2 regions of the Enterobacter sp. RHBSTW-00994 genome follow, and region 1 is predicted to be linked to the other one. Evidence: predicted binding sites of a transcription regulator. Region 1 holds the regulator's gene; the other holds the start of a gene.
The links. The regulator CRP, encoded in region 1, controls carbon source genes, mostly activating them, when cyclic AMP is high. The targets are predictions, from matches to a motif close to ATGTGANNNNNNTCACAT.

Region 1 (9,565 bases):
GTTGGTCCATACCAGAATGTGCCGTCAAAACCGGTAGTTATCCTCTCCGCAAAAGTTCTGCCATAAGTTTTCTCGCGCGGGTATCCTCTGCCCGCGCCGCTAACCCTCCCTGCGAAAGCGCGTTTTGCTGCTTATACTTGTGGCAAACGGACCCCTTCAGGGAGGCGTGCAGTGAAAAAACTCACCGACAAGCAAAAATCCCGTCTCTGGGAGCAGCAGCGAAATGCAAATTTTCAGGCCAGCCGCCGTCTTGAGGGTGTCGAGAGCCCGTTAGTCACGCTCAGTGCGCAGGCAGCACAGGAACGCCTTGAGGAACTTCGGAGGCACTATGAGCGATAAATATGGCGACGATCGCGATCCTTACCTTTATCCTGGGCTGAATGTGATGCGTAACCGGCTGAACATCCGTCAGGTGGACAGGCTGGCGCAGGCCGCCTATGAGCTGACGGCCCTGCGTGTGGCAACGCTGAATCTGGGGCCACCCGCAAGGGGATTACCTCATCTGTGCGCTATTCATCGTCATCTCTACCAGGACGTTTTTGACTGGGCAGGGGATATCCGCGAAGTGGATATTTACCAGGGGGATACCCGATTCTGCCACTTTGCCTATATCGAGAAAGAGGGTAATAGCCTGATGCAGGATCTCGAAGAAGAGGGGTATCTGGCCGGGCTTGAGAAAAGTGAGTTTGTGGCTCGTCTTAGCCACTACTACTGTGAAATTAACGTCCTGCACCCTTTTCGGATCGGGAACGGCATTGTTCAGAGGATCTTCTTTGAGCAACTGGCGATCCACGCAGGCTATCAACTGAATTGGCGGGATATCAGCCCGGATGCGTGGGCGGCAGCCAATCAGAGTGGGGCGATGGGGGATTTATCGGCCCTGAACACCATCTTTGCCAAAGTAGTGAGCGAAGCACGGGAAACTGAGTAGAATAGGGCGGCATTTTTGTTCTGGAGCCGCCATGATTCTGCTGATTGATAACTATGATTCCTTCACCTGGAACCTTTACCAGTATTTTTGTGAATTGGGCGCAGAGGTGGCCGTCCATCGCAACGACGAACTGACACTGGCAGAAACAGAAGCCCTTGCCCCGCAGAAGATTGTCATTTCACCAGGACCCTGTACACCGTCTGAATCCGGTATTTCGCTGGATGTCATCCGCCATTTTTCCGGTAAGTTGCCCATTCTGGGAGTATGTCTGGGGCATCAGGCTATTGCTCAGGCATTCGGGGCAACGATTGTTCGTGCGGCGAAGGTGATGCATGGCAAAACGTCGCCGATAACACATACCGGAATGGGGGTGTTCCGTGGCCTGAATAATCCGCTCACCGTTACCCGTTATCACTCCCTGGTGATCGATCCGCCCACGCTTCCCACCTGTTTTGACGTGACGGCCTGGAGCGACACACAGGAGATCATGGGTATTCGCCACCGCGAATGGGATCTTGAAGGTGTGCAATTCCACCCGGAGAGCATTCTGAGCGAGCAGGGACATCAGCTTCTGGCGAATTTCCTCAATCGCTGAATATCTATTGCCTTGTTGTGATTTTTTATGCATATTTCGTGATTATATTTTCACAATTAATGTGACATAAAATGGATGGGCACGACATGGCAACTGAACAATCAGCAATTACCCGCGCGACATTCGATGAAGTAATTCTGCCGATTTATGCACCGGCAGAGTTTATTCCTGTCAAAGGGAAAGGCAGCCGCGTGTGGGATCAGCAGGGTAAAGAGTACGTTGATTTTGCGGGAGGGATTGCCGTCACCGCACTGGGACATTGCCATCCTGCACTGGTGGCGGCGCTGAAAAGCCAGGGCGAAACCCTGTGGCACACCAGTAATGTGTTCACCAATGAACCGGCTCTGCGTCTTGGACGCAAAATCATCGATGCGACTTTTGCTGAACGCGTGTTGTTCATGAACTCCGGGACTGAAGCTAACGAAACTGCGTTTAAGCTGGCGCGCTTCTATGCATCGACCCGCCACAGTCCATATAAAACCAAAATTATTGCTTTCCATAATGCGTTCCATGGGCGCTCGCTGTTTACCGTTTCTGTGGGCGGGCAGCCGAAGTATTCTGACGGTTTCGGCCCGAAACCCGCGGATATCATCCACGTTCCGTTTAACGATCTGCATGCGGTGAAAGCGGTCATGGATGATCATACCTGTGCGGTGGTGGTGGAGCCGATTCAGGGCGAAGGCGGCGTCACTGCGGCAACGCCGGAATTCCTGAAAGGTCTGCGTGAACTGTGCGATGAACATCAGGCGCTGCTGGTGTTTGATGAAGTGCAAAGCGGTATGGGGCGTACCGGCGATCTGTTTGCCTACATGCACTACGGCGTTACGCCGGACATCCTGACCAGCGCCAAAGCGCTCGGCGGCGGCTTCCCAATCAGTGCTGTGCTGACGACGCAGGAGATCGCATCCGCATTCCATGTCGGCTCTCATGGCTCAACCTATGGCGGTAATCCGCTGGCCTGTGCGATTGCCGGTGCGGCGTTTGACATCATCAACACCCCAGAGGTATTGCATGGCGTGAATGCGAAACGCGAACTGTTTGTGAAGCATCTACAGCAGATTGACGACCAGTATGACGTGTTTAGCGAAATCCGTGGGATGGGATTGTTGATTGGTGCAGAACTGAAGCCGCAGTTTAAAGGCCGTGCGCGTGATTTCCTGCATGCTGCTGCCCATGAAGGGGTCATGGTGCTGAACGCAGGGCCTGATGTCATGCGTTTTGCACCATCGCTGGTGGTAGAAAATCAGGATATCGAAGATGGATTAAACCGCTTTGCCCGTGCGGTAGCGCAGATTGTACAAGGCTAATACCCGGTACGTTTTAACCGGCGTGTTAACCAAATGCCGTGATGTGGACGCTGACGCCATGCCACCGACGAAATGGTGTGCATGGTGCTCAAATGTCCCAGAATCCGCTGCAGATGCTGCTCCAGTGTGCTCATTGGCCCGTGAGTCAGGGTCTCCGGCGCCTCAAGAATGTTCGAATCTCCCGCTTCTCCCGGCGCGTCATACTCCAGACGTTGCTGGCAGCGCTGCAAGGCAATTTCACAGGATTCTAAATACCGTTGTGCCAGATCGGGTGTCAGCATCGTATGCTCACGCGCCAGCGTGGTCATGGCGTTGATGTGTTCGACGATAAACTGGCTGTGCGTGACCCACAGCTTCATGTCTGCCAGATAGTGCGAATTAAAGCCAGGCTCCTGCATTGCCTGATTGAGTGAGTTAAACAGGGCGTTATGCGCCTGATTCACCTTCATACGCTGATACGCCAGCGGCGAAGGTTGCGGATCGTTGCTGAGTATCAACCGGATGGCCTGTTGGTCGGCCTCCAGTGCATCGTGGGCGTTCTGACGCAGTAATCCGCTCTGCCATTGCGGCCACAACCAGATCATTCCACCAAAGGCGATCAGGCAGCCAATCAGGGTATCAACTAGCCTGGCGATGATAAATTGTTCGCCATTGAGCGTAAGCAGTTGCAGGGTGTACACCGCCGTTACCGTAAAGCCCACCATTGCCCAGCCGTAGTTTTTACGGATGATCAGATAGCTCACCATTGTGATCGCCAGCATTCCCGCCAGTGTATAACCCTCCGGGACGTGGAAGTGGAGCGTTACCCCGGCAATCACCAGCCCCGCGATTGTGCCTGCTGCCCGGTGAAGAATACGCACTCGCGTCGCGCCGTAGCCGTTTTGGGTGACAAACAGCACCGTCATTAAAATCCAGTACGGTTTTGGCAGATGCAGCGCCACGCCCATCAGACTGGCGACGCTCAGCATCACGCTGATACGGGCGGCATTACGCAGCGCTGCAGATTTGAACGACAGATAGCTCTTCAGGGCGGGGAGCAACGGCAGACGTTTCTGTTTATCCGCCATCAGATCACGAGGGTAAAGTGGACGCTGCGTGCGCAGCACGCGGGCAATTCGACTGAAGTGCCAGGCGCAGAACTGCCCGACCGGGTTATCCGGATGCTGGTTGGCGATTTTTTCCAGCGCGCCCAGCTGTTTCTCCATAGTGAAACGCGTGGGATAGCGGTGATAGAGGATATCGTCAGCCAGCACGCGCAGACGCGCCGCGACCGTTTGCGCATTCCAGCGGATCACCGCTTCAGCGTGGCTGCGCTCGACCAGCTTTTGCACCTCGTGAGGGTAGTGCAAACTGACGGAGATGTGTTCTTGCAGATCCAGCCCTACCTGAAACGTGCGCAGTAACCGCTTGTAGTCATGGTTTTTATTGGCTGCAAGCATATGCAACTGTTGGTAGCACTGGCTTATCAGATCGACCACCTTTTGCTGGCGAGCCAGCAGTGGCGGCAACGACTTTTCCGGGTCGGTGTGCTGAGTCAGCAAGGTGTACTTGGCTTCACAGTAATCAGCAAGCTGTACATAGAGCAGGCTCAGGGATTCACGCAGTGGCTGTTCGCGCCATAGCCAGAACCAAAACCAGTTAAATACGCCGTACCACAGCGTGCCCAGGGCGTAGATAAGCAGGGGTTCCCACACCGGCATATTGCCTGCGAGGCTGAGGGTAAAAATGGCCGCAATAAGCGATGCAGGCAGTAACCGGGCATGCAGTGAGCTGATTTCAGCCGTGACGCCAAGCGTCATCGCAAGTACTGTCAGAATCAGCGGCAGCGGGATCTCACGGGCGAGTAGCAGTTGCACCGCAAGGCTACAACCGGCAAACAGGCAGCCGCCAATAATCAGGCGTTTGAAAAAGCGTTTGTGGGGCGTATCCAGACCCGCAATGTTGCAGCAGGCAGGGACGAGAGAGAAAAGCAGACCTTGTTGCAGATGTCCGAGGAGCAATCCCACAGCCACAGGAAGACACAGCACCAGCGTTTGCCGCAGTGCATAGTTAACTTCCGGGTGATAAATCAGCCTTCGCCACATGGGGGATAGAGACAAAAACGGCGTGACACCTTGCGATGGCACGCCGTTTTACCGGAATTAACGGGTTCCGTAAACCACGATGGTTTTACCGTGTGCGGAGATCAGGTTCTGGTCTTCCAGCATTTTCAGGATACGGCCAACCGTTTCACGAGAACAGCCGACAATCTGACCAATTTCCTGGCGGGTGATTTTAATTTGCATACCGTCCGGGTGGGTCATTGCATCAGGTTGTTTCGCCAGGTTCAGCAGCGTCTGTGCAATACGGCCTGTTACGTCCAGGAAGGCGAGGTTACCCACTTTCTCAGACGTGACCTGCAGACGGCGAGCCATCTGCGAAGAAAGACGCATCAGGATGTCAGGGTTAACCTGGATCAACTGACGGAATTTCTTGTAGGAGATTTCAGCCACTTCACATGCGGTTTTTGCACGAACCCAGGCACTGCGTTCCTGGCCTTCTTCAAACAGGCCCAGCTCGCCGATGAAATCGCCCTGGTTCAGATAAGAAAGGATCATCTCTTTCCCTTCTTCATCTTTGATCAGCACTGCCACCGAGCCTTTGACGATGTAATACAACGTTTCCGCTTTTTCACCCTGGTGAATCAGCGTGCTCTTCGATGGGTACTTATGAATGTGGCAATGAGACAAGAACCATTCGAGAGTCGGGTCTGTTTGCGGTTTGCCAAGCACCATGCGCTGTTATCCTCTGTTATAAGCTGTCACCAGAGTCATAAGATGCATCCGGACTCTGGGGTTGCAATCGAATTCTTACCCATACCTGGGAAGTCGGCTGTCGTAATATTCGCAGCCAGTAAAGTTTGATGTCCTCTGCATACATGTGTAACGTCAATGCATTACTGTAGCATCCCGAGTGTTTTAGCATAGCTTTTGCCGCGTGTCTCCTGGTGTCTCGCTTCAGCATGATGCAGGTCGCCTTCCGTTGCGAGAATTGTAACGCACGCGTAATCTGTCACCAAAAATGCAACGTTGGAGTTAATGAATATGCAAGCGCGTGTGAAATGGGTTGAAGGTTTAACATTCCTGGGCGAATCCGCTTCTGGACACCAGATTTTGATGGATGGTAACTCCGGCGATAAAGCACCAAGTCCGATGGAGATGGTGCTGATGGCGGCGGGTGGATGCAGCGCAATTGACGTGGTATCTATTCTGCAAAAAGGTCGTCATGACGTGACAGATTGCGAAGTTAAGCTGACATCAGAGCGTCGTGAAGAAGCGCCGCGCCTGTTTACGCACATCAATCTGCATTTTATTGTCACCGGTAAAGATCTGAAGGATGCGGCAGTATCACGCGCGGTTGATCTTTCTGCTGAGAAATACTGCTCTGTGGCGTTAATGCTGGAAAAAGCGGTAAATATCACGCATTCCTACGAAGTGATTGAAGCCTGATGTGTGTTGGGCATCATGCACGTTGATGCCCTCATCCGGACCCTCTCCCTGCGGAGAGGGGAAATGTTCATGCGATCTTCTTCCCTTCCATCAGTCGCTCGACCAGCGGCGTCATGATCAACTCCATCGCCAGCCCCATTTTCCCGCCCGGAACCACCAATGTATTCATGTGGGAAATAAACGAGCCCTGCAACATTGCAAGCAGCCAGGGGTAATCAATACCTTCCAGATTTCGGAAGTGAATCACTACAAAACTCTCATCCAGAGAAGGAATACTTTTGGCCGCAAAAGGGTTGGAGGTATCGACCGTCGGGACGCGCTGGAAGTTGATGTGCGTACGCGAGAACTGCGGCGTCAGGAAGTTGATGTAATCCTCCATCGAACGCACGACCGAATCCATCACGGCTTCACGGGAATGACCGCGTTCGCTGGTATCGCGTGTGAGCTTTTGGATCCACTCCAGGTTGACGATAGGAACCACGCCGACCAGCAAATCCACATGTCGCGCCACGTTGTGATGTGGTGTGACCACACCGCCGTGCAAGCCTTCATAAAAGAGCACGTCGGTTGGTTCAGGAAGCGGTTGCCATGGCGTGAACGTGCCGGGAACCTGATTCCAGGGGACGGCTTCATCATAGGTATGCAGATACTTACGGGATTGCCCTTTACCTGTTTGCCCGTACGCATGAAATGTCTGCTCAAGCAGGCCGAAGTCGTTAGCATCAGGCCCAAAGTAGCTGATATGTTTACCGAGATCGCGAGCCTTGCGAATGGCCATATCCATTTCAGGGCGAGTATAGCGATGGAAACTGTCCCCTTCGACTTCGGCTGCCCGTAAGTTCAGTTGCGCGAAAATCTTGCGAAAGGCGAGGCTGGTGGTGGTTGTTCCTGCCCCACTCGAACCTGTAACGGCAATAACCGGATGTCTGGCAGACATAGCAACTCCCTGACTGGAAAGGTTTAACGGTCAGCCATGAAGCGCGTTGCGGGGCATGATATTGACCGTTTCGTGCAATTCGGACCACACCAGCACTACATCGCCACTTTTCAACTGGCGCTTCACATCGGCGACCTTTTGTTCAAGCGAATGTTCATGTTCACCATAATCTGTGCCTTCACGCAACACAAAGCTTTCAATCAGATTATCGAGCGTTTCGGGAGCCAGATCCTGCCAGGGAATAATCATTTTGCGCTTTCCAGATAAGAGGTTAACCAGTCAGGAATACGTGTCTCCAGCCACATCCGGGGATGTCTGAGCGTGCCGCCAACAAAACCGACATGGCCGCCATGCTCGGTCAGTTGATATTGCACATTGGCGGGCAGATATTCCTGCGCGGGTATGGAGTGATGATCCATAAAGGGGTCATCTTTGGCATGAATGATCAGCGTGGGTTGGGTTATTTTGCTGAGCAACGGCATGGCGCTGCACTGACGATAATAGTCAATCGCATCGGCAAAACCGTGGATCTTGGCAGTGATCAGATCGTCAAACTCGCGGATACGACGCACTTTTTTCAGTTGACGCAGGCTGACCGGCAATGTGTCCGGGTAGGCTTTCAGTTTACGTGCCGCGTTGGCTTTCAGCAGGTTGAGCAAGTAGCGCTGATAAACGCGTGAAAAGCCCTTTTCCATATGGTAGCTGCACTGCTCCAGCATGAACGGTGCAGAGACAATCACGGCGGCATCCAACGGAACCGACGCGCCTTCTTTTGCCAGCAAACAGGCGAGCATGTTTCCGCCCAGCGAGTAGCCTACTGCTGCGGTAGGTACGCGGCCAAAATGCTCATTCAGCCAGCGTAAAAACCCTGTGCCGTCTTCGGTTTCGCCGGAATGGTAAATCCGGTTCTGGCGATTGGGTTCGCCGCTGCATCCGCGAAAATGCATCACCACGCCAAGCCAGCCACGCGCTTTTGCCGCCTGGATCAAACCGTGCGCGTAGGGGCTGTACAAGCTGCCCTCCAGCCCATGAAATACCACCAGACGTGGTTTATGCCGGGCCTGCTCAGGCTCTTCGCTCCAGGCGAGATCCAAAAAGTCACTGTCGGGTAAATCCAGGCGTTGCCAGTGCGGTGTGAACTGTAGCTTGCGGCGAATCAGGCGCGGCAGCATGGTTTGCAGGTGGCGGTTTGCCACACCACGCATGGGCACGAACTCTGCGCTTTCTTCGGACGCGATGTCGAAGTCGGATGGAATTATTTGGGTCATAACGGTGCGATGTTAATTCTTGTCTGTCATTTACTATACCTTCCGAATTGTACCCTGTTTATGAAAACGAGGGGCGTTTACCTCTGATTCAGCAATTTCCGCATCGTGAAATGATCCCGATCACAAATCCTTACGCTGATTATTACTCTCAGGCTAACGATTTCTCTCTACGCTTAATTGATGCCTTTCTCACCAGAGTGCAGACTTTACTCAGCGTTAAGCAAATCAAAATGATGTGCTGAATCAGGAGGTTAATAATGTTATCTGGGCAAACACCCGCCCGGGCATGGAACACTCGACGCACTGAGAAAGCGCGCCGTCTGGCTTCTGTCCCGGTGCAGGGCAAGGTACTGCCAACCGGCGACCTTGTCGCCATGCTGGAAAAACTGATCGCGCCAGGCGACAAAGTCGTACTGGAAGGCAACAACCAGAAGCAGGCAGACTTTCTGTCTCGCTCACTGGCTGAAGTGAACCCGCAAATCGTGCATGACCTGCATATGATCATGCCAAGCGTCGGTCGCAGTGAGCATCTGGATATCTTTGAAAAAGGGATCGCCCGCAAGCTGGACTTCTCCTTCTCCGGGACCCAAAGCCTGCGTATTTCGCAGTTGCTGGAAGATGGGCAACTCGAAATCGGTGCAATCCATACCTACATCGAACTTTATTCTCGCCTGTACGTTGATCTCTCGCCCAATGTGGCGCTGATTGCCGGGTTTAAAGCGGACCGCAAAGGCAACCTTTACACAGGGGCCAGTACAGAAGATACCCCAGCACTGGTTGAAGCTGCGGCGTTTCACGACGGGATCGTCATCGCACAGGTGAACGAGCTGGTGGACGACGAGTGTGACCTGCCGCGCGTGGATATTCCTGGTTCCTGGATCGACTACGTGGTGGTGGCGGATAAACCGTTCTTTATCGAACCGCTGTTTACCCGCGATCCGCGCCTGATCAAACAGGAACATATCCTGATGGCGATGATGGCCATCAAAGGTATCTATGCGGAGCACCAGGTACAGTCTCTGAACCACGGGATCGGTTT
Region 2 (9,565 bases), 2.2 Mb from region 1:
GAAAAGGGACAAGCGCTACAGATGGTCCTGGTTGCTTTGTCGCAATGGGGCAATGAATATCTGTTCGCTGATGACGAATGTGGCAGCGTGTTGGTCGACGTGAAAAACCAGCAACCCCTGCGCAAACTGTCTCTCATTGCAGGCGATGGCCGGGAATTATCGCCTCAGGACGTTGAGCTTAAAACCCCGTAATTTCATATTGTTAGCCTGAATTTCTTTTCTGCCCTGAATTCAGAAACAAAAAATAGCCCCCCAAAATGGTTGCATTATAAAACCAAATATCTCACAGTAAATTCAGTTTCATATTGAAACCAATTAACTCACTTTGCTTTGAGGTACAACACAATGACTACGCAACATTCTGCAGCGCTGATCACAGGGGCATCATCCGGTATTGGCGCAGTGTACGCCGATCGTCTCGCGGCGCGCGGCTACAATCTGGTTCTGGTCGCCCGACGCGAAGCCCGCCTGAAAGCGCTGGCTGAACAACTTTCAGGCCAGTATGGGGTGGAGATCCAGACCCTGACTGCCGATCTGAGCGATGAAAACGGTATTCGCGTCGTTGAAGAAAAACTGCGTAGCGACACCCGCATCGACACTCTGGTTAACAATGCAGGCACAGCGCAGATGGCCCCCTTTTTAGCCGGGGATATTGCCCAACATCAGGCCATCAACACCCTGAATACGACGGCACTGATGCGCCTCACCTACGCCATCCTGCCGCGTCTGGCACAAAACGACAGCGGCACAGTGATCAACATCGCTTCTGTACTTTCTCTCCACGCCCGCGCGGGTAGCGCACTCTATAGCGCCACCAAAGCCTGGGTGTTCAATTTCACCCGCGGCTTGCAGGAAGAGTTTGCCGACCGTCATGTCCGCATCCAGGCAGTATTACCTGCCGCTACCGCAACGGAAATCTGGGATCTGTCCGGGGTATCAGTTAATGATTTACCGGAGGGGTCGGTGATGACAACCGATAATCTGGTCGATGCAGCGCTGGCAGGGTTGGATCAGGGAGAGTTGATCACTATCCCACCAATGCACGACATACAGCTCTGGGCGCGTTTTGAAGAGGCGCGTCTGAACCTGTTTGCCAGCGCACGCACCGGCGAACCTGCCCCACGCTATTTCAGGAAGTAATTTAAGACTCCAGCTGGTCGCCGTAATCATTCATCCAGGCGGCCAGCGGGGAAAGCGCTCCCTGAAGCGTCAGCCCCAGTTCTGTTATCTGATACTCAACCCGCGGAGGGATCTCCGGATAAACCGTACGTGAAACCAGCCCGCGCTGTTCAAACAGGCGTAATTGCTTCGTCAGCTCTTTTTGCGTAATGGGCGCGGCGGCACGCAGCAGATCGCCAAAACGCACCGGCGTATTAAGGACGATCAGGCGATAAAGCACAGGGATCGCCCACTTGCCCGAAATCAGATTCACGAACCGCGTCATTGGGCAGGCATGCACCGCAGAATTTTTTTCGCAGGACACATCGCGTCTTTCCGCCATAGCACACCTCTTGCCTCTTTAGTATCCAGTTGGTACCTGGTTTCCTTTCGATACTAACGTTTCTATAGTGCTTTCTCCACTGACTTTTCAGGAGAAGCACATGGGTCGTTTAGCGGGTAAATACACGTTGATTACCGGGGGAACCAGCGGCATTGGTCTGGCAACCGCACAGGAGTTTATCGCCGAAGGGGCGCAGGTCGCAGGCGTAACCCGGAAACTCTGGCCGAGGCTCAACGGCTCCTTGGCGAGCACGCCTGGGTGATTTCCGCTGATGCGGGCGATACTGCCGCGCAAAAAGCACTGGCAGAGACACTCGCCTCACGCTGGCCACGCCTCGATGCCGTGTTTATCAACGCGGGAGACGTCACACACGGCTTGCTGGAAGAGTGGCAGGAAGAGGCCTGGGATCGCCTGATGCGCATCAACCTTAAAGGCCCCTTCTTTCTGATTCAGGCGTTGTTGCCGCTGCTGAATAACCCTTCGTCAGTCATTCTGTGCGGGTCCGTCAGCGCACGTATCGGCCTGCCCACCAGCAGTGTTTATGCGGCAAGTAAGGCTGGCCTGCTCTCGCTGGCTCGCACCCTTTCAGCCGAACTGCTGCCACGCGGTATTCGCGTCAACGGCCTGAGTCCTGGCCCGGTTGCAACCCCGGCGCTCAATAAGCTAGGTCTGAGCGAAGAGGCGCAAAAAGCCCTGCAAGGGGACATCGCGAGTCTGGTTCCGTTAGGACGCATGGGCACGCCCGTTGAACTGGCAAAAGCCGCATTATATCTGGCATCGGATGAGTCAGGTTATACCGTCGGAACGGAATTACTCGTCGACGGAGGAACCGGAAGTCTGTAAATCAGAAGGCGCTGATGCCGGTGATTGCGCCGACATACAGCGCCGCCCATGCGGCAGCCGACAGCAGACTGATGGCATACACGCGTCCCGCACTCAGCCTGAGCATTCCGGCGGCCAGCGGCACGATATAACGCAGCACGGCGACAAAGCGCGAACCGAATAACGCCACCACACTGTTTTTTTGTAGTTTGCTTTGAATCTTCAGGATCTTATCCGCATGTCTGGCGGTCAAACGCGCAACCAGACGTGTGTGGCCCAGTCGTTGCCCGGCGTGGTAACTCAGCACAGACCCCAACGTCGCGCCAAGCATGATGGCAATCCACGCCACGACGGGAGAAAAAACAGACTGACTCAGGGTTATCCCCGCCAGCAGCATCACCGAAGCAGGAGGTAACACCGATGAGATCAGCACCGTGGACTTACCAAGCGCCATCACAAAAAGCAGTGCAAAGAGATGCGCGGGATGAAGTGCAAAATGGCTGAGCATATTGTTTAACAACGCCATATTCTTTTCCTGATCCCTGTTTCATCTTTCTATTAAAAATGAAACATCCTAAATACTCCCTCAACATTTCCACGAAAATAATCTTCTAAACACTTCTTAAACATTATTTAAATTTCACGGCAACAGAAAAAAACTGGCGTATTATTTTCGACGTTTTACAACGATCTCGTTATGGCGAGGCTCCTGTACAAATACACGTTATCGCTCTGGTGGGTTCGAGAGAACCGGCACAGGGTAAAACAGGCACTGTCGAATCAAGGCTTTGTCAGTATAACTTCCCTTACGGGATACGGTGTACAGTGCTGAACCCAGGACGTGGGGATCTCTTCTTCGACATGCCCTGTCTTGCTCGCCCCTGAGAGATTTTATTATTCAAAGGGAATTCACTATGTCTTACTCCATTCACAACAATAATCCGGCTTTCAATGAAAGCGCTATCGCGCAATACATGAATACCGATTTCATCGTCCTCAATATTGCTTTATGTGTGGCATCAGCACGCGAACAATTTTTCGAAAAATTAAAAGATGATGATATTCCGTCTCATATTTTCATCGAAGATAATGGCCGACTGGCGGGTATGATTGCCGTCAGAAAATTATTACAGGAAACCAATACGGTGCAGCCGGTTAACGCGCTAATGATTTCGCATTTCGTACAGGTAAAACCTGAAGATGAACGCGCGGATCTCGCAGGGTTACTGGCCCACGGCAGTGCAGATGTCGTTCCCGTGGTGACACACGGAAAGCTGGTCGGTTGCCTGACCGAGCGCGAAATAGCGCATCTGCTGGAAGACGATGTCACAGAAGATGCACAGCGCCAGGGGGCAACGCTGCCGCTGGAAAAGCCGTATCTCGAGACCAGTGCATTCAGCCTGTGGAAAAAGCGCTCCGTCTGGCTGTTGTTACTGTTTGTCGCGGAAGCCTATACCAGCTCAGTGATCCAGCATTTTGAAGAGGCGCTGGAATCCGCCATCGCGCTGGCCTTCTTCATTCCACTGCTCATTGGGACGGGCGGCAACAGCGGGACGCAAATTACTTCGACGCTGGTACGCGCAATGGCGCTCGGCGAAGTGCATTTAAGGGATGTGGGACGAGTGCTGCGTAAGGAGATGAGCACTTCGTTAATGATTGCCGCCACGCTGGGTGTGGCTGGATGCATTCGCGCCTGGATGATGGGGATTGGTCTTGAGATCACACTAATTGTCAGCCTGACACTGGTCTGCATTACGCTGTGGAGCGCCATTGTCGCATCGGTTATCCCGATGGTGCTGAAACGCTGTCACATCGATCCCGCCGTGGTCTCTGCCCCGTTTATTGCCACCTTAATCGACGGAACCGGGCTGATTATCTACTTTAAAATCGCGCAGTACACCCTGGGCCTGGAATGACTCTGTTAGCACCTCACTGACCGGTGAGGTGCTAACAGTGCGTTACAGATTACCCAACTGGTGCGCAATTTCGCGTAGCTGTTGGGCAAGCTCCTGCACATTAGTCCCCTTCTCACCTTTTGCCCCGGTGGACTGTCGCACTACCAGTCTGGCAGGCAAAATGGATGACATGCGCAGCGTATTATCGTCGCTGCTGTCAAGAATGCGGCGGACCGCCTCTTTCCCCTGTAAATCGAGATCGAGTGATACTGTCGTCAGCGCCGGGTAGAAGAATGAGCTTTCGTAGGTATCATCATAGCCAATCACCGATTTCTCACCGGGGATGGAGATTTGCTGCTGATGAAATGCACTCAACACGCCCAGCGCCATCTGGTCGTTGGCGACCAGAACGGCTGAGAAGGGGGCGGTTTCACGTAGCATCTGCAATGCCCCCGCATAGCCACTTTGCGCATCCCAGTTGCCACGAATCACCGCCGCTGGCTCCAGGCCATAGCCTTTCAGGGTTTCCATCCAGCTCTTGAGCCTTAACTGCGCAGAGACAGATGACTCCGGTCCTGCCAGCAATGCAATCTCCCGATGCCCCAGTTCATAGAGGTATTTGACGCTGGCGCGGGTTCCATCTGCCGGGTTAAACGAAACGTTAAACACGGAACTGTACGGATCAACGTCGAGAAAAAGACAGACAATATCATCGTTGTCTGTCGCGATTTTCTGCGCCTGCTCGGCTTCCAGCGGGACGTTAATGATCACTTTGCTGACCAGCTGGGATTTCAGTTCGTTGATGGAATCCTGAATACTATGATTGACGTTCTCATCAATCATCGAAATCAGCACCTGATACCCTTCCAGATTTGCGTAACGTTTTACCGCCGCGGCAACCTGCGAAGGGGCATGTAACGCCAGCGAAATGGTCACCAGCCCAACGGTATGGGACTGCTTCCCCACCAGTTGCTGCGCCAGTCTGTTGGGGACATACCGCAATAACTCTATGGATTTCTCCACCTTGAGACGCGTGGCTTCGGATACATTGGCAGATTTATTCAGTACCCTGGACACGGTCTGATAGGAGACGCCCGCATGGCGTGCAACGTCTTCTAATGTCGCGCTTTTCGACTTCATGGTCCGGTTCCTTATGTAGTTATGCGCTGATTGTAACAGGGGACATCTGAAAAAACGCTGACCACCGTACCCTGACGCACATAACACCATCAAAAAGTATGACGCTCACATTGCCACAATTTGTGGTGAATCTCATTAATCGTAACAAAATAGTCTATTTTATTTGCACTTAATCACACATTCATCATCCTGCAATTGCCATATAACAGGTTTAGGCATTTTATGATATCGGATTTGTGAACGTATGACAAAACAATAAGAGGGTAACAATGAACACGATGATCCGCTCTGTATCTGTTGCGCTGGCAGCCGCGTTAGCGTCTCCTTCGCTGTTTGCCGCGTCTTCAGTACCGATTGATTTTCATGGATATCTTCGCTCTGGTGTGGGCGTCTCACGGGATGGTGGGATGGAAGAGTGGCAAAAAAACAAAATTGGGCGTCTGGGTAACGAAGCTGATACCTATGGCGAACTGGAGCTTGGCTCTGAGGTATACAAAAAGAACGATGTCAGTTTCTACCTCGACAGCATGGTGAGCATGGTGTCTGACGGCTCAAACGACAGTGAAACCACTTTCGGAGATGATGCTCAGTTCGGTTTGCGTCAGTTAAACCTGCAAATCAAGGGGCTGATCCCGGGCGATCCAAATGCCGTGATCTGGGGCGGTAAACGCTATTACCAGCGTCATGATCTGCACATCATCGACACCAAATACTGGAACATCTCCGGTGCGGGCGCAGGTATCGAAAACTACACCCTCGGCCCGGGCGCAGTCTCTGTTGCCTGGATCCGTGGCGACGCCAATGATGTCGACTACCGTGTCGACGGTGATAACGACGTCAATATTAACTACATCGACCTTCGCTATGCAGGCTGGAAACCCTGGTCGGGCGCATGGACTGAAGTCGGTATTGATTACGCGATGCCAAACCCGACTAACAAGCAAAAAGACTACGGCGGCTTATATGAGGCCGACAATGGGGTCATGGTAACCGGCGAAATCAGCCAGGACATGTTTGGCGGCTATAACAAGCTGGTGTTGCAGTACGCGAACAAAGGGCTGGCACAGAACATGGTGTCGCAGGGCGGCGGCTGGTATGACATGTGGAACGACGTGAACGATGCGACCGGCTATCGTGTGATCAACACCGGTTTGATTCCCATTACCGACAAGTTCTCCTTCAACCATGTGTTGACCTGGGGCTCAGCGGATGACACTACGCAATATACCGACAAATCACGCTTAGTCTCCCTGGTAGGCCGCGCGCAGTATCAGTTCACCGAGTATGTACGTTTGATCGGCGAAGTGGGTGGTTTCTACCAGCAAGATACCTATACCGATGGCTCTAAGTACAAACAGAGCGGTGAGAAGTACACCCTCGCGCTGGGCCTGGCTGATGGACCTGACTTTATGTCTCGCCCGGAACTGCGTGTCTTTGCGTCTTACCTGAATGATTCCGAAAAAGGTAAATCCTTCGAAGATGGTACGGCAAATAACACCTGGAACTTCGGTGTACAGGTTGAAGCCTGGTGGTAATGAATAAGCAGTAAATACCGGTTTGCGTTAATCGTTATTGTATCTCCAACTATTGGCTGTTTTTTCCTGCGAATGATAGCAATATCATTGCTGCTCTTATTCTCTTTATTCAGGGATAACCATTATTATGGTTATCCCTTTTTATTTATTTCCGCTGATTAAAATGTTCATCCAGCAACTGACGTAATGCATCAGACTGTCGGCCAAATATTGCATGCACCTGCTGCCCAATAATAATTACGCCAAGCGCCCCCTCAAGTTGTAATGCCTGTGAGTCCACTTGTTTTAAATCTTTTACCGTCACGCGTAAGCGGGTAATACAGGCTTCAACCTGTTCGATATTCTCTTCGCCGCCAAAGGCAGGAATTAAACGTTGTGTGATTTTACTGTCCATAATAAGCCTCCTGGTTATGCAGATAAAAAAATGCCTGCTCGAATGAGCAGGCTCCTTCAGGGTGTTTTTCAGCGCGGTGCGGCGTTATGCCCTCTCCTACGGAGAGAGGGCGAAAATCCGCTACGCCTTACGCTTAAGCACCCGGCAGTCCCACGGCAACAGAACAGTGTCGCCAGCCACTGCCGCCTCGGTCATGCAGTCGGTATAGCCCTGCGGTAACGCCACCATCTGCTGCTGCGCGGTAAAGTTTTGCACAAACACCCAGGTGGTCTCACCATCGGTACGCGCAGTTGCCACGACGCCCGGCGGGAAATCCCCTTCAATGGCACGCGGCAGAGCCAGCTCGACCATGATCCCGGCGAAGAAGTCACGCTGGAACGGCAGATCGTTGCGGGAAGCAACATGCCACGCCTTACCAAGACCAAAGCGGTTCACCGTCACAGCAGGCCGTCCCGCATAGAAATCATCACGGTAGGTTGCCAGCGCCTGAGCCGATTCCGTGTGGATCAGCTCGCACAGGTGGCGAACCTGATATGGCCCCTGCAAGCCCGCAGCGTTGCCTGCCAGCCCCTGCACCAGGTTGCGTTCCCCGTCCCCCAGACAGTCGATCTCCTCCGCCCAAATGCCGAGCAAGTTACGCAGTGGCCCAGGGAAGCCGCCGAGGTGACAGAGGTCAGATTCATCGACAATTCCGCTCCAGTAAGTCGTGACCAGATGCCCTCCCGCCGCGACAAAAGCTTCCGCGCGTTCTGCAAAGCCCTGACGCACCATGTAAAGCATCGGCGCAATCACCAGCGCGTACTGGCTCAGATCGCCGTCGGCATCAATCACATCTACCGCAATCCCTTTTTCCCAGAACGGACGGTAGTGCTCGTTAACGGTTTTTTCATATTCCAGACCCAGATTACGTGGACCTTCCGCATCATCCATCGCCCAGCGGTTTTGCTGATCGAAGATGATGGCCACCCGTGCTTCGGTACGGCAGCCCACCACGCCCGGTAAGCGCTCCAGCATCTCACCCAGACGGGTCACTTCACGCCCGACGCGGGTATCAAGATGGCCGACGTGATCGATAATCGCCCCGTGGAATTTTTCCACCGAGCCACGGCTCTTGCGCCACTGGAAGTACTGCACCGCATCCGCGCCATGTGCCACCGCCTGAATCGACGAGAGAATATGCATCCCCGGCTTTTTCAGCTTGCTGGTTGGCTGCCAGTTGGTCACGCTCGGCGTGGACTCCATCAACACAAACGGTTTGCCACCTTTCAGGCTGCGCATCATGTCGTGATACATCGCGGTATAGCAGGCAAGCGTGGTTTCATCTTTCTCTTTGTGCCACATCGGGTAGCTGTCCCAGGAGATGAAATCCAGCTCTTTTGCGAGCTGCCAGTAATCGTAATCGTAGAAATATTCCATAAAGTTAGTCGTGACCGGCAGTTCCGCATTAGCGGCTTTCAGCGGGACGATTTCGTGATGGCAGAAATCCGTCACCTGCGCCGTGTTGAAGCGACGCCAGTCAAGATTCAGGCCATGAATCGACACTTCCCCCTGCGGCGCAGGAGATTCAATCTGCGACCAGTCGGTGTACGTGTGGCTCCAGAAGGTGCTCCACCACGCATGGTTCAGGTTTTCCAGCGTCTCATAACGGGCTTTCAGCCAGTCACGAAAACGGACCTGACAAAGATCGCAGTGACATTCGCCGCCATATTCGTTCGAAATATGCCAGCCCAGCACCGCCGGGTGCTTTGAGTAACGTTCAGCCAGCAATGTATTGATTTTCAGCGTCTTCTCGCGATAAACCGGGGAAGACATACAGTGGTTGTGACGCCCACCGTGCAACGCCGGTATGCGGTTACGGCCAACGCGCAACACCTCAGGGTATTTTTGCGACATCCACGCAGGACGCGCACCGGTAGGTGTGGCAAGAAATATATGAATACCTGCGGCATATAATTTTTCAATAATGTCATCCAGCCAGGCAAAATCGAATTCCCCTTCGCGGGGTTCCAGTTTCGCCCAGCTAAATATGCCCACTGACATGACATTACATTTCGCCTGCTGCATCATGGCGATATCTTTTTCAATAATACCGGGGTAATTCTCCCATTGCTCCGGGTTATAATCCGCGCCATGCAATAGCGCAGCAACCTTAGGACTTAAAGGCGCAAATTTATTCATATTAAAAATTTCCTGAATTAAGACAAAATACTATTTAAATACCGTTATTGACGGCAGCACCTTACCTTTGCAATCGAATAACGCCTGATTCTCACGTGCA

Region 2: a site for CRP is predicted at 5,520-5,537, ahead of HV346_RS07960 (maltoporin). Genes of this name have one in related genera too.

What each region holds. Positions count from the first base shown of each region.
Region 1 is NZ_CP056199.1:4,406,703-4,416,267, reverse strand. It holds gene ppiA (peptidylprolyl isomerase A) at 1-66, shown strand, start outside; gene HV346_RS21160 (YhfG family protein) at 172-339, shown strand; gene HV346_RS21155 (putative adenosine monophosphate-protein transferase Fic) at 329-931, shown strand; gene pabA (aminodeoxychorismate synthase component 2) at 963-1,526, shown strand; gene HV346_RS21145 (aspartate aminotransferase family protein) at 1,613-2,833, shown strand; gene HV346_RS21140 (YccS/YhfK family putative transporter) at 2,830-4,917, opposite strand; gene crp (cAMP-activated global transcriptional regulator CRP) at 4,975-5,607, opposite strand; gene HV346_RS21130 (OsmC family protein) at 5,917-6,321, shown strand; gene HV346_RS21125 (phosphoribulokinase) at 6,389-7,258, opposite strand; gene HV346_RS21120 (YheU family protein) at 7,289-7,507, opposite strand; gene HV346_RS21115 (hydrolase) at 7,504-8,526, opposite strand; gene mdcA (malonate decarboxylase subunit alpha) at 8,784-9,565, shown strand, end outside.
Region 2 is NZ_CP056199.1:1,700,521-1,710,085, reverse strand. It holds gene HV346_RS07995 (helix-turn-helix domain-containing protein) at 1-192, shown strand, start outside; gene HV346_RS07990 (SDR family oxidoreductase) at 346-1,140, shown strand; gene HV346_RS07985 (helix-turn-helix domain-containing protein) at 1,142-1,501, opposite strand; partial or broken gene HV346_RS07980 (SDR family oxidoreductase) at 1,602-2,344, shown strand; gene HV346_RS07975 (VTT domain-containing protein) at 2,346-2,849, opposite strand; M-box (ykoK) riboswitch at 3,008-3,177, shown strand; gene HV346_RS07970 (magnesium transporter) at 3,238-4,239, shown strand; gene HV346_RS07965 (LacI family DNA-binding transcriptional regulator) at 4,282-5,358, opposite strand; gene HV346_RS07960 (maltoporin) at 5,628-6,893, shown strand; gene HV346_RS07955 (PTS transporter subunit EIIB) at 7,039-7,287, opposite strand; gene HV346_RS07950 (beta-galactosidase) at 7,408-9,465, opposite strand; gene HV346_RS07945 (arabinogalactan endo-beta-1,4-galactanase) at 9,496-9,565, opposite strand, start outside.